One region of the Companilactobacillus farciminis KCTC 3681 genome, then DNA from elsewhere that is predicted to be linked to it. Evidence: predicted binding sites of a transcription regulator. Region 1 holds the regulator's gene; each other region holds the start of a gene.
What was found. Region 1 encodes Rex, which represses fermentation and respiration genes when NADH is low (regulators of the CRP and FNR family bind a similar motif). Its sites were predicted from a motif close to TTGTGAANTANTTCACAA; they were not measured.
Positions count from the first base shown of each region.

Region 1 (3,255 bases):
GAATGTACTCTTCGGTCCGTTTGATCTCGGCTTGTTGCTCTTCGTAATGTTTCCAAGCAACTTCTTGATTCTTCTTCTTTTCTTGTAAGTAGAAAGTATAGTTACCAGAGTAGTGAGTAGAAGAGTGTTGATTGATCTCGACGATTTCGTTAACGACTTTGTCTAGGAAGTACTGATCATGAGATACGATTACTAAAGCGCCTTTGTAGCCTTTAAGATAGCTTTCTAGCCATTCAACAGTATTGATATCCAAATGGTTAGTCGGTTCATCCAATAATAAGATATCCTGATGTTCTAAAAGCATTTTAGCCATCGCCAAACGAGATCTCTCACCACCGGATAGGGTCGAAATCTTGTCTTGCCAAACATCTTCATCAAAGCCGAACCCCTTGAGGACACTTCTGATTTCAGACTGATAGCTGTAGCCATTTTCTTGGCGGAAAGTATTTTGGAGTTGGTCGTATTGTTTCAAAATATCGTCATAGTTGTCGACATTAGGATTGGCCAATTTTTCTTCCAAAGCGCGCATCTTTTTTTCCTGAGCTTTGAGGTAGTCAAAGACGTGCTCCAATTCATCAAAAATTTTACTGTCATTATTTAATCCTGAGTCCTGAGCTAAGTAGCCAATATTGGTGTCTTTTTTGAGTGCAATATTGCCACTGTTGTAGCTCTCTTGGTCAGAGATGATTTTTAATAGGGTAGATTTACCTACACCATTGCGACCAACGAGGCCGATACGACTATTGTCTTGAATTTCGAAACTGACATTTGAAAAGAGTTTCTTCGTTCCAAAATTTTTGGTAATGTTTTGTGCTTGTAATAAAATCAAGTTGATTGCTCCTTTACCTTATTCACAATTTTATCATTAATTAATAATTTATGCCTTTATAGGTTTAACGTGTTGCGTTTTTTGTGTTTTTTATTTAGTATAAATGTTAGTGAAATGACACACATATGGTGGTAAATTATGACAAAAACAACAGTTCCAAACGCAACAATAAAGCGTTTACCAATTTATTATCGTTACTTCCAATTTCTCAAGGATGAGGGTACAAAAAAAATCTCCTCTGGTGAATTATCAGAAGGGGTTAAGATAGATAGTGCTACAATTAGACGTGACTTCTCATATCTAGGTGCACTTGGCAAGCGTGGCTATGGCTACGATGTAAACGATTTAGTAACGTTCTTTAAGAAGTTATTGAATCAAGACAAACGTACCAACGTCGCTTTAGTTGGGGTCGGTAATTTAGGTAACGCCTTACTAAATTATAACTTTTCTCGGACAAATAATGTTCGAATTGCAGCAGCTTTTGATATTAATAAAGAAATTGTCGGTACAGTCAAGAGTGGAGTTCCCGTTTACGATATTAGTGAACTAAAGGAACAACTCCACTTGCAACAGATCGACGTCTGCATTTTGACAGTTTCTTCAAATGCTGCGCAAACAACAGCCGACTTGTTAGCTGATGCTGGAGTTCGTGGAATCTTGAACTTTACGCCGGTTATTATCAACGTGCCAAGCAGTATTCGCGTTCACTATGTCGATTTGGCAAACGAATTGCAAACGTTGATTTTCTTCTTGGACCGTGATAAGTCAATGACTGAAGAAATAGAATAAATTTTTGGGGGAATTTTTTTATGAGTGAACCATTATTTTTAAAACCCGTCTTTCATGAGAAACTCTGGGGTGGAAGAAAACTAGAAACAGAATTTGGCTACAACATTCCTGATGGAACAATTGGTGAATGCTGGGCAATTTCTGGACATCCACATGGTAAAGAACAAGTCGTAAATGGCGAGTTTGCTGGTCAAATCCTTGCCGATCTATGGAATGACCACAAAGAATTATTCGGTAATCCTAAGGGCAAAGTATTTCCACTTCTAACAAAGATTTTGGATGCAAATGCTAGCCTATCAGTTCAAGTTCATCCTGACAACGAATATGCTGAAAAGCACGAACACGAGCTAGGCAAGACAGAATGCTGGTACATCATTGATGCAGAACCAGGTTCATACTTGATTTATGGTCACAATGCTAAGAACAAAGCTGAACTCGACCAAATGATCGAATCAGGCGACTGGGATCACTTATTAAGAAAAGTTCCTGTTAAGAAAGGTGAATTCTACTACGTACCAAGTGGTACAGTTCACGCCTTGAACAAGGGAATCATGGTCTTAGAAACACAACAAAGCAGTGATACAACTTATCGTTTGTATGACTATGACCGTGTCGACAAGACTACTGGTAAGAAACGTGATCTTCACATCAAACAATCAGAAGACACAATCACAGTACCTCACAAAGATCCAAAACTAGATATTCAATCTAAAGAAGTTGGCAAGAACAAGTTTACAACCTTCGTTCAACCACCAATCTCACCATTCTTCTCAGTTTATCACTGGGAAATCAAAGAACCAGTTCAATTGCACCACCAAATTGGTAAGTACACATTGATCTCAGTTCTAAACGGTGAAGGTAAGATCACTGCTGACGGTAAAGACTATGACTTGAAGAAAGGTACACACTTGATTGTTCCTGCAACAATCAACGAGTGGACTTTGTCAGGTGATTTGGATATTATCGCTTCAGAATCTGGTGAAAACTAAATTAACTATTTTGAGGGATGCTAAACTGCCGTCGTCCGTTCGGCACTGGAAAACGCTGGAACGCTGTGGCTACAACTTGGAGCCTTTGCTAAGACCAAAACCGGGCAAAGTCTTCAAGATTGGGCTTCCACTAAGCGATAAATCGCTAAGTGGAATTTCACGGCTGAGCATTTTCCAGTACCTCGCTCCCGACTAGATTATGGTTTCTATCTTTATATAAATTGCTTCAAAAAAATTAATAGAGGATGTTATTAGAATTGCAATAGATTGTTGTATTCTAATGATGTCCTTTTTTGTTTTATTTGTGTAAGGAATAAAGAAATAGGGCTGCTTTTTAGGAATTATGTGTCTAATTCAATCCAAATAGAAATTGAAATCTAGTCGGTAGCAAAAATCCTGTGGCGGCTCAATAGCCAAATTTCTCTTGGCAATTTATTGCCTAGTGAAAGACCGAGTTTTGAGATTTTGCGCACTTGGTTTATGCAAAAGCTCAAAATCGCGTCGGCTATGTTCCAGCCAGCCACAGGATTTTTGCGGACGACGGCATTTTTACACTTACCCCCAAAAATAAATCCGTATATTTTTCTTCAAAAAATCCCAAATTAAACTAAAACTAGAACATTAAACCATTATTAAAATAAAATAGTT
Region 1 is NZ_CP017702.1:1,964,975-1,968,229, reverse strand. It holds gene LF20184_RS09690 (ABC-F family ATP-binding cassette domain-containing protein) at 1-829, opposite strand, end outside; gene LF20184_RS09685 (redox-sensing transcriptional repressor Rex) at 968-1,618, shown strand; gene manA (mannose-6-phosphate isomerase, class I) at 1,639-2,607, shown strand.

Region 2 (3,255 bases), 170 kb from region 1:
AAAATAATGTTGCCATCAATTCATCGTCCTGCTTATGTTGAAGTGGATTTGGGGAAGTTAAAGACAAATCTCCAAAATGAATTAAATTCAGTACCAAAGGGTACCAAAGTGTTTGCGGTCGTGAAAGCCAATGCCTATGGACACGGATTAGTTAAAGTCGCCAAAAGTGAAATTGAATTCGGTGCAAGTGGATTGTGCGTTGCTACTTTGGACGAAGCTCTAGAAATCCGTAATAGTGGCGTAGAAGCTCCTATTTTAGTTCTAGGTATAATTCCTGTCGAATACGCTAAAGTCGCCGCACAAGCCAATATTTCGGTAACTGTGGGTGATTTAGACTGGCTAAAGGTCGCTGTACAAATAAGAACGACTAATTTACGAGTTCATTTAGGAATCGACAGTGGTATGGGTCGAATCGGTTTTCAAACCAAAGACGATCTAATTGCTGCTTGCAATTTCTTGAATGAGCACCAAGAAGCCTTTATCCCAGAAGGATTATTTACCCATTTTGCTACGGCTGACAGTCCTGATGAAAATTATTTTGAAAAACAAGTCCAACGTTTCAAAGAAATGTCGACAGATCTACCAACGCAATTCACTTACGTTCACTGTGCAAATTCAGCTACAGCCTTGTGGCACAAAGATCTAGCCATCAATATGGTTAGATATGGAATTGCCTTGTACGGCTTGAATCCATCCCAAACTGATATCACCTCATTGCCATACAAGTTAGAACCAGCTCTTAGTTTGTATTCAGAGTTAGTCTTCGTTAAAAAGATCAAAGCCGGTCAAAGTGTCGGTTATGGCGCAACTTATACTGCCAAAGAAGACGAATGGATCGGAACAGTTCCAATCGGTTACGCTGACGGTTGGTTGAGAAGAATGCAAGGCAGCGACGTTTTGATCAATGGCCAACGTTGTCAAAATGTCGGTCGCATTTGTATGGATCAATTCATGGTCAGATTGCCAAAAGAATTGCCAGTCGGAACTAAAGTAACCATTTTAGGCAAAGACGGCGATCAAGAAATTACCGCAACTGATGCCGCCAAATATGCTGGTACAATTAATTACGAAATACTCTGCTGCTTGAGTGAAAGATTACCTCGAGTTTATAAGAAATAATCGTGCGATGCTGCCGTCGTCCGTTCGGCCCTGGAAAATTTAACAACTGAGTATTTTCCAGGACCTCACTCCCGACTAGATAGTGGTTTCTATCTTTATATAAATTACTTCAGAAAATTAATAGAGGATATTATTAGAATTGTGGTATATTGCTGCATTCTAATGGTGTCCTTTTTGTTTTATTTACGTAAAGAAGTAGAGTTGTTCTTTAAGAAATATGTGTTTAATTCTATATAAATAGAAATTGGAATCTAGTCGGGAGTGAAAATCCTGTGGCGGCTCAATGGCTAAATTTCTCTTGGCAATTTATTGCCTAGTGAAAGACCGAGTTTTGAGATTTTGCGTCTTTGGGGCCATGCAAAAGCTCAAAATCGTGTCAGCCATGTTCCAGCCAGCCACAGGATTTTCACGGACGACGGAAGTCCTCCTCTCATTGTCAAATTTGAGAACGTTTTCAGTCTATGATATGATATATTATATTGCTAATAAATTCACAATAAGGAGGATTCATATTTTATGAAAGTTGGTATACCAAAAGAACTCAAAAACCAAGAGGAACGTGTTGGTTCTACTCCCGATGGAGTAGTGGGACTGGTCAAAGCTGGACATACTGTTTTAGTGGAGAAAAATGCGGGTATCGGTTCGGGATATACTGACCAACAATACATTGATGCCGGAGCTATTATCGCTGATGTAGCAGACGTTTGGGACTCTGACATGATTATTAAGGTTAAAGAACCAATTGAAACAGAGTATAAGTATTTCAAGGAAGGCCAAATAATTTATACTTACTTGCACTTGGCTGCCAATAAGAAGTTGACGGATGCATTACTAGCAAGTAAAACAACCGGAATTGCTTATGAAACGATGGTTGGACCAAATGGTGGTTTGCCATTGCTTTTCCCAATGAGTGAAATTGCAGGGCGCATGGCAGTTCAAGTTGGAGCCCATTTCTTGGAAGAGCCACATCAAGGTAAAGGTTTATTATTGAGCGGTGTACCAGGAGTTAAGAAGGGTAAAGTTGCGATCATCGGTGGTGGTACTGTTGGTGTCAACGCAGCTAAAATTGCTATCGGCATGGGTGCTGAAGTAACGCTTTTGGATATCAATCCGCAACGTTTGGTAGAAATTGAGGATATTTTCGATGGCAAGATTCAAACGTTGATGTCGAACGCTCAAAATATTGCCAAGTGCGTTAAGGAATCTGATTTGGTAGTTGGAGCTGTACTGATTCCCGGTGCTGCTACGCCAAAATTAGTAACTGAAGAAATGATTGCTTCGATGGAGCCAGGTTCAGTGGTCGTTGATATTCCTATCGATCAAGGTGGACTATTTGAAACTAGTGTTAAAGCTACGACTCATGAGGACCCTGTTTACATGTCCCACGGCGTAGTTCATTACACAGTCGCAAATATTCCTGGGGCTGTACCAAAAACGGCTACACAAGCTTTATCTGGCGTTACAATGCCATATGCAGTTGAGATTGCTGATAAAGGTATTGCGGCAATTGAAAATAAAACTATCAAGACTGGTGTTAATACTTATCAAGGCAATTTAACCGAAAAAGCTGTCGCTGACAGTTTGGACATGAAATATGTTTCATTAGATGATTTAGTAAAAGTTGAAGTTTAAAAATAAAAAATCCTTACTAGCTGTGTGGTTGACAGTTAGTAAGGATTTTTGGTTTTGTTTTGGAAACGGTTTTGTTTTAGAAACATTTTATATTTGTATTTCCCAAAACGGCTTACCGTGGTGGATTAGATTGATGAACTGTTTGCTGCGTAAACAATTAAAAAATTAAATCAACTTTGGTAAGCAACACTATTATTATAATGTATTTTTGTCGAGAATTTTACCTGATTTTAAATCATCGATTTCAGAAACAACAAAACTCTTCTTTTCGAGGCGTTTAATAATTTCTTTTAATGTTTCAATATCAGTTCCAGATGGCAATGTGAAGAGGGTTCTGCGGACTACTTCATTTGATTTGGCATCCAAAGTCATGCAAGCAGCCACCGAAACATATTTAGCAAAAATTTTAGACATCTTTTCAAGATCGCCACGGTCGCCAGAGGAACTGACAGTTAGAACGTAACTACTGATATCAAGGTTCCAAGCATCTGACAACATACTCAA
Region 2 is NZ_CP017702.1:2,133,763-2,137,017, reverse strand. It holds gene acpS (holo-ACP synthase) at 1-7, shown strand, start outside; gene alr (alanine racemase) at 7-1,119, shown strand; gene ald (alanine dehydrogenase) at 1,636-2,751, shown strand; gene cbpA (cyclic di-AMP binding protein CbpA) at 2,947-3,255, opposite strand, start outside.
Region 2: a site for Rex is predicted at 1,599-1,616, ahead of ald (alanine dehydrogenase). Genes of this name have one in related genera too.

Region 3 (3,255 bases), 440 kb from region 1:
GGAATTACAACAGTAGTTTTGAAATAAGTATGTAAATAATTAGTTCTGTAATTCAAATTCATTAATACCATTTGATAAACCTCACAATATGAATTTATTCACTAGAATAATAAGCAATTTGTCAGAAAATATCAATTTTTAGCGATGCTCATACTGATATTTTTTGAAATAAAGGAAGTTAACGTATAATTGCAAAACGTCGGTTAAATCTCTTAGATCCAAACCAAAGTATTCGGAAATATTGTTAAGCCGGTAATTAGTGGTATTACGATGAACATTTAAAGCTTTAGAAGTCTCCGTTACGTTACCGTTATGCTTAAAATAACAGTCGATCGTATCAATTAATTCCAAACCAGATTTAGTCTTGAGAAAGCTTTTAAAAACACTCAAGGCTTTTTTTGAATACAGGTTGCTATCAAGAATGTGGTTGAGAAAACGTACTTCTTTAAAATGATAAAAACCTTCTAATTGTAATTCTTTACTGACAGTAATAGTATCTTGAGCTTGACGAACGGCTTGTTTAAGGTTAACCAACTTATCGCTGATACCAATCATTAGATGGTTTTCTTTACTGAATTTTAGGTATCTTTTCAAATCGGTCTCGTTTCTAACAATCAGTAAATATTCTTCCGGAGTTTTTTTGTAAGAAAAATCAAAGGGGCTGATTTGTAATTCGCTTAAATCATTTGTTTCAATCAGAACAATATAGCGATTGATTGATAAGTCGATGTTTAAAGTCTCAGCACGTAGCTGCAATTCATCGTTTGCCAAGGCGTCTTCGGTATTAGTCCATTCATATAAGAAATGATTTAAACTTTCCTTGCGACGACCTTCAACTTTGGTGTTGTTAATTTGTGAAATCAATAACTCGGTTGAGATTTTCAATAGTGAGGCAAGTGGAGTGACTTTTTCAGGATCACCAGTAATGCCGATAACACCAATAGTTTCATTGTTAAATTGTACCGGGATATTAACTCCTGGTTGACCGTACTTACCAAATGACTGAATCATTGGCTTAGTCTTGCCACTTTGAATAGTGTCGACGGCACCGATATGTAGGGTGTGAATTCGAGTCTTGTCGCCACTGGCAATAATAATTCCTTTTTCGTTCATCATATTAATGTTATAAGGCACACTCTTCATCATTTTATCAACGATAGACTGTGCCAGATTCGGGTCTAATTTCATATTTTATTCTTCCTTGTTAAAAAATATTCAAACTTTAATGAAAACGCAAAGCATTAATTTGTGCATATAGTTATTTTACAATATTTTTGAAGAATAAAACATTGATTTATCAAGTAAAAATAATAAATTTTCATCATATTTACATGATAATTTGTGCAAGTGTACATTGATTTTGAAAAAGCAAAAAGGTATTATACACACGTTGCTCAATTGTTAATTATTTAACAATTGGCTAAAGATGTTGAGAGAGGATGTACATTTAGGATGGTTATTGCATGGTGGGCAGCACTTTTGGGGTTGCTTTTAGCGATTGGCTTGATTTTATTTAGAGTTAATCCAGTTTACGCTTTGATCTTTGGTGCAATCGTAGGATGTTTAGTCGGTGGGATGTCTCTGACACAAACGACTGATACGATTGTCAAAGGTAGTTCCGGTGTCATGGGGACGATTATTCGAGTAATCGCAGCCGGAGTCTTAGCTGGTGTCATGATGGAATCTGGTGCAGCTAACGTAATTGCTTCTAATATCGTGAACCATTTTAGCGATAAGTTAGCAATTTTAGCATTGGCACTTTCTACAATGGCTTTGACTGGCGTGGGAATTTTTATTCCGGTGGCAGTTTTAATCGTAGCACCGATTGCACTAGAGGTCGGTCAAAAGATGCATTACAGCAAGCTTTCATTATTAGTGGCTCTGTCTGGTGGAGGTAAGGCGGGTAACGTTATTTCGCCTAATCCCAATACAATTGCGGCTGCTAAAGGATTTAATGTCGATTTATCACAAGTAATGATTGCTGATTTTGTTCCAGCAGTCGTTGGTTTGATCGTAACAGTTTTGTTGGCAACTTTAATTAAGCATCGTGGTTCTTTTGTACCAGATGATCAAAAATTTGAGTCGAAGCAACAAGACGATTTACCAAGTTTAAAAGCTGCTATCGTCACACCTTTGGTAGCGGTAGTGTTGCTTTTGATCACCCCAGTAGGAGATATTTTTGGTATCAAGGCGTTAGCTTCATTCAATCTTGATGCGATGTATATTTTACCGATAGCTGGTTTGATTGGAACTTTAGCCATGGGTCAAAGTAAGAAGTTCTTGCAATACATGGCTAAAGGATTAGCTAGAATGACTGATGTCGTAATGATTTTGATTGGTGCTGGTGCGATTGCTGGGTTGGTTTCAGCATCAAACTTGCCACAAAAAGTTGTCGAAATCGTTCAAACAACTGGAATTTCTGGTACTTTCTTAGCTCCAATCGCTGGTATTTTGATGGCCGCAGCTACGGCTTCAACTTCAACTGGTGTTATCTTAGCTTCAAATTCATTTGCCAAGTCGATTATGTCATTTGGAATTTCTGGAACTGGTGCAGCCGCAATGGTCCACACTGGTGCCACAGTAATCGATCAATTGCCACATGGTAATTATTTCCACGTTACAGCTCAAGCAGTACAAATGCACTTTAAGGAAAGAATGAGTGTTGTTTTGTGGGAAATGTTAGTTGGACTTTCAATGACAATTGTCGCAACATTGATGTATGGAAATTTGTTTTAGAGGTGAGATAGATGAAAATAGTATTAGCTCCAGATTCATATAAGAACTCGTTAACTGCCAAACAAGTTGCTCAATCAATGAAAAAGGGCTTTGCCAAAGTTTATCCTGATGCCGAATTCGTCAATGTACCAATGGCTGATGGTGGTGAAGGAACGGTTCAATCATTAGTTGATGCAAGAAATGGCCAAATGGTCACTGAAACAGTAGTTAATCCGTTAGGTAACAAAACCCAAGCTCAATACGGTCTAATCGATGATGGTCAAGTTGCCGTTATCGAAATGGCTCAAGCTAGTGGGATTCAATTTATCAATCAATTTACCCAAAATCCTTACGTTACGACAACTTTTGGAACTGGTGAATTGATCAAATCAGCTATTCAAAAGGGTGCTAAGACTATCATTATTGGAATCGGCGGTTCTGCCACAAATGATGGTGGTGCCGGAATGGCCCAAGCCTTAGGTGCTCATTTGTTAGATGATAAAGGTGAAGAATTGCAATATGGTGGTGCCATGCTTAAAA
Region 3 is NZ_CP017702.1:1,523,404-1,526,658, reverse strand. It holds gene LF20184_RS07435 (alpha/beta hydrolase) at 1-71, opposite strand, end outside; gene LF20184_RS07430 (CdaR family transcriptional regulator) at 139-1,188, opposite strand; gene LF20184_RS07425 (GntP family permease) at 1,453-2,736, shown strand; gene LF20184_RS07420 (glycerate kinase family protein) at 2,748-3,255, shown strand, end outside.
Region 3: a site for Rex is predicted at 1,399-1,416, ahead of LF20184_RS07425 (GntP family permease). Genes of this name have one in related genera too.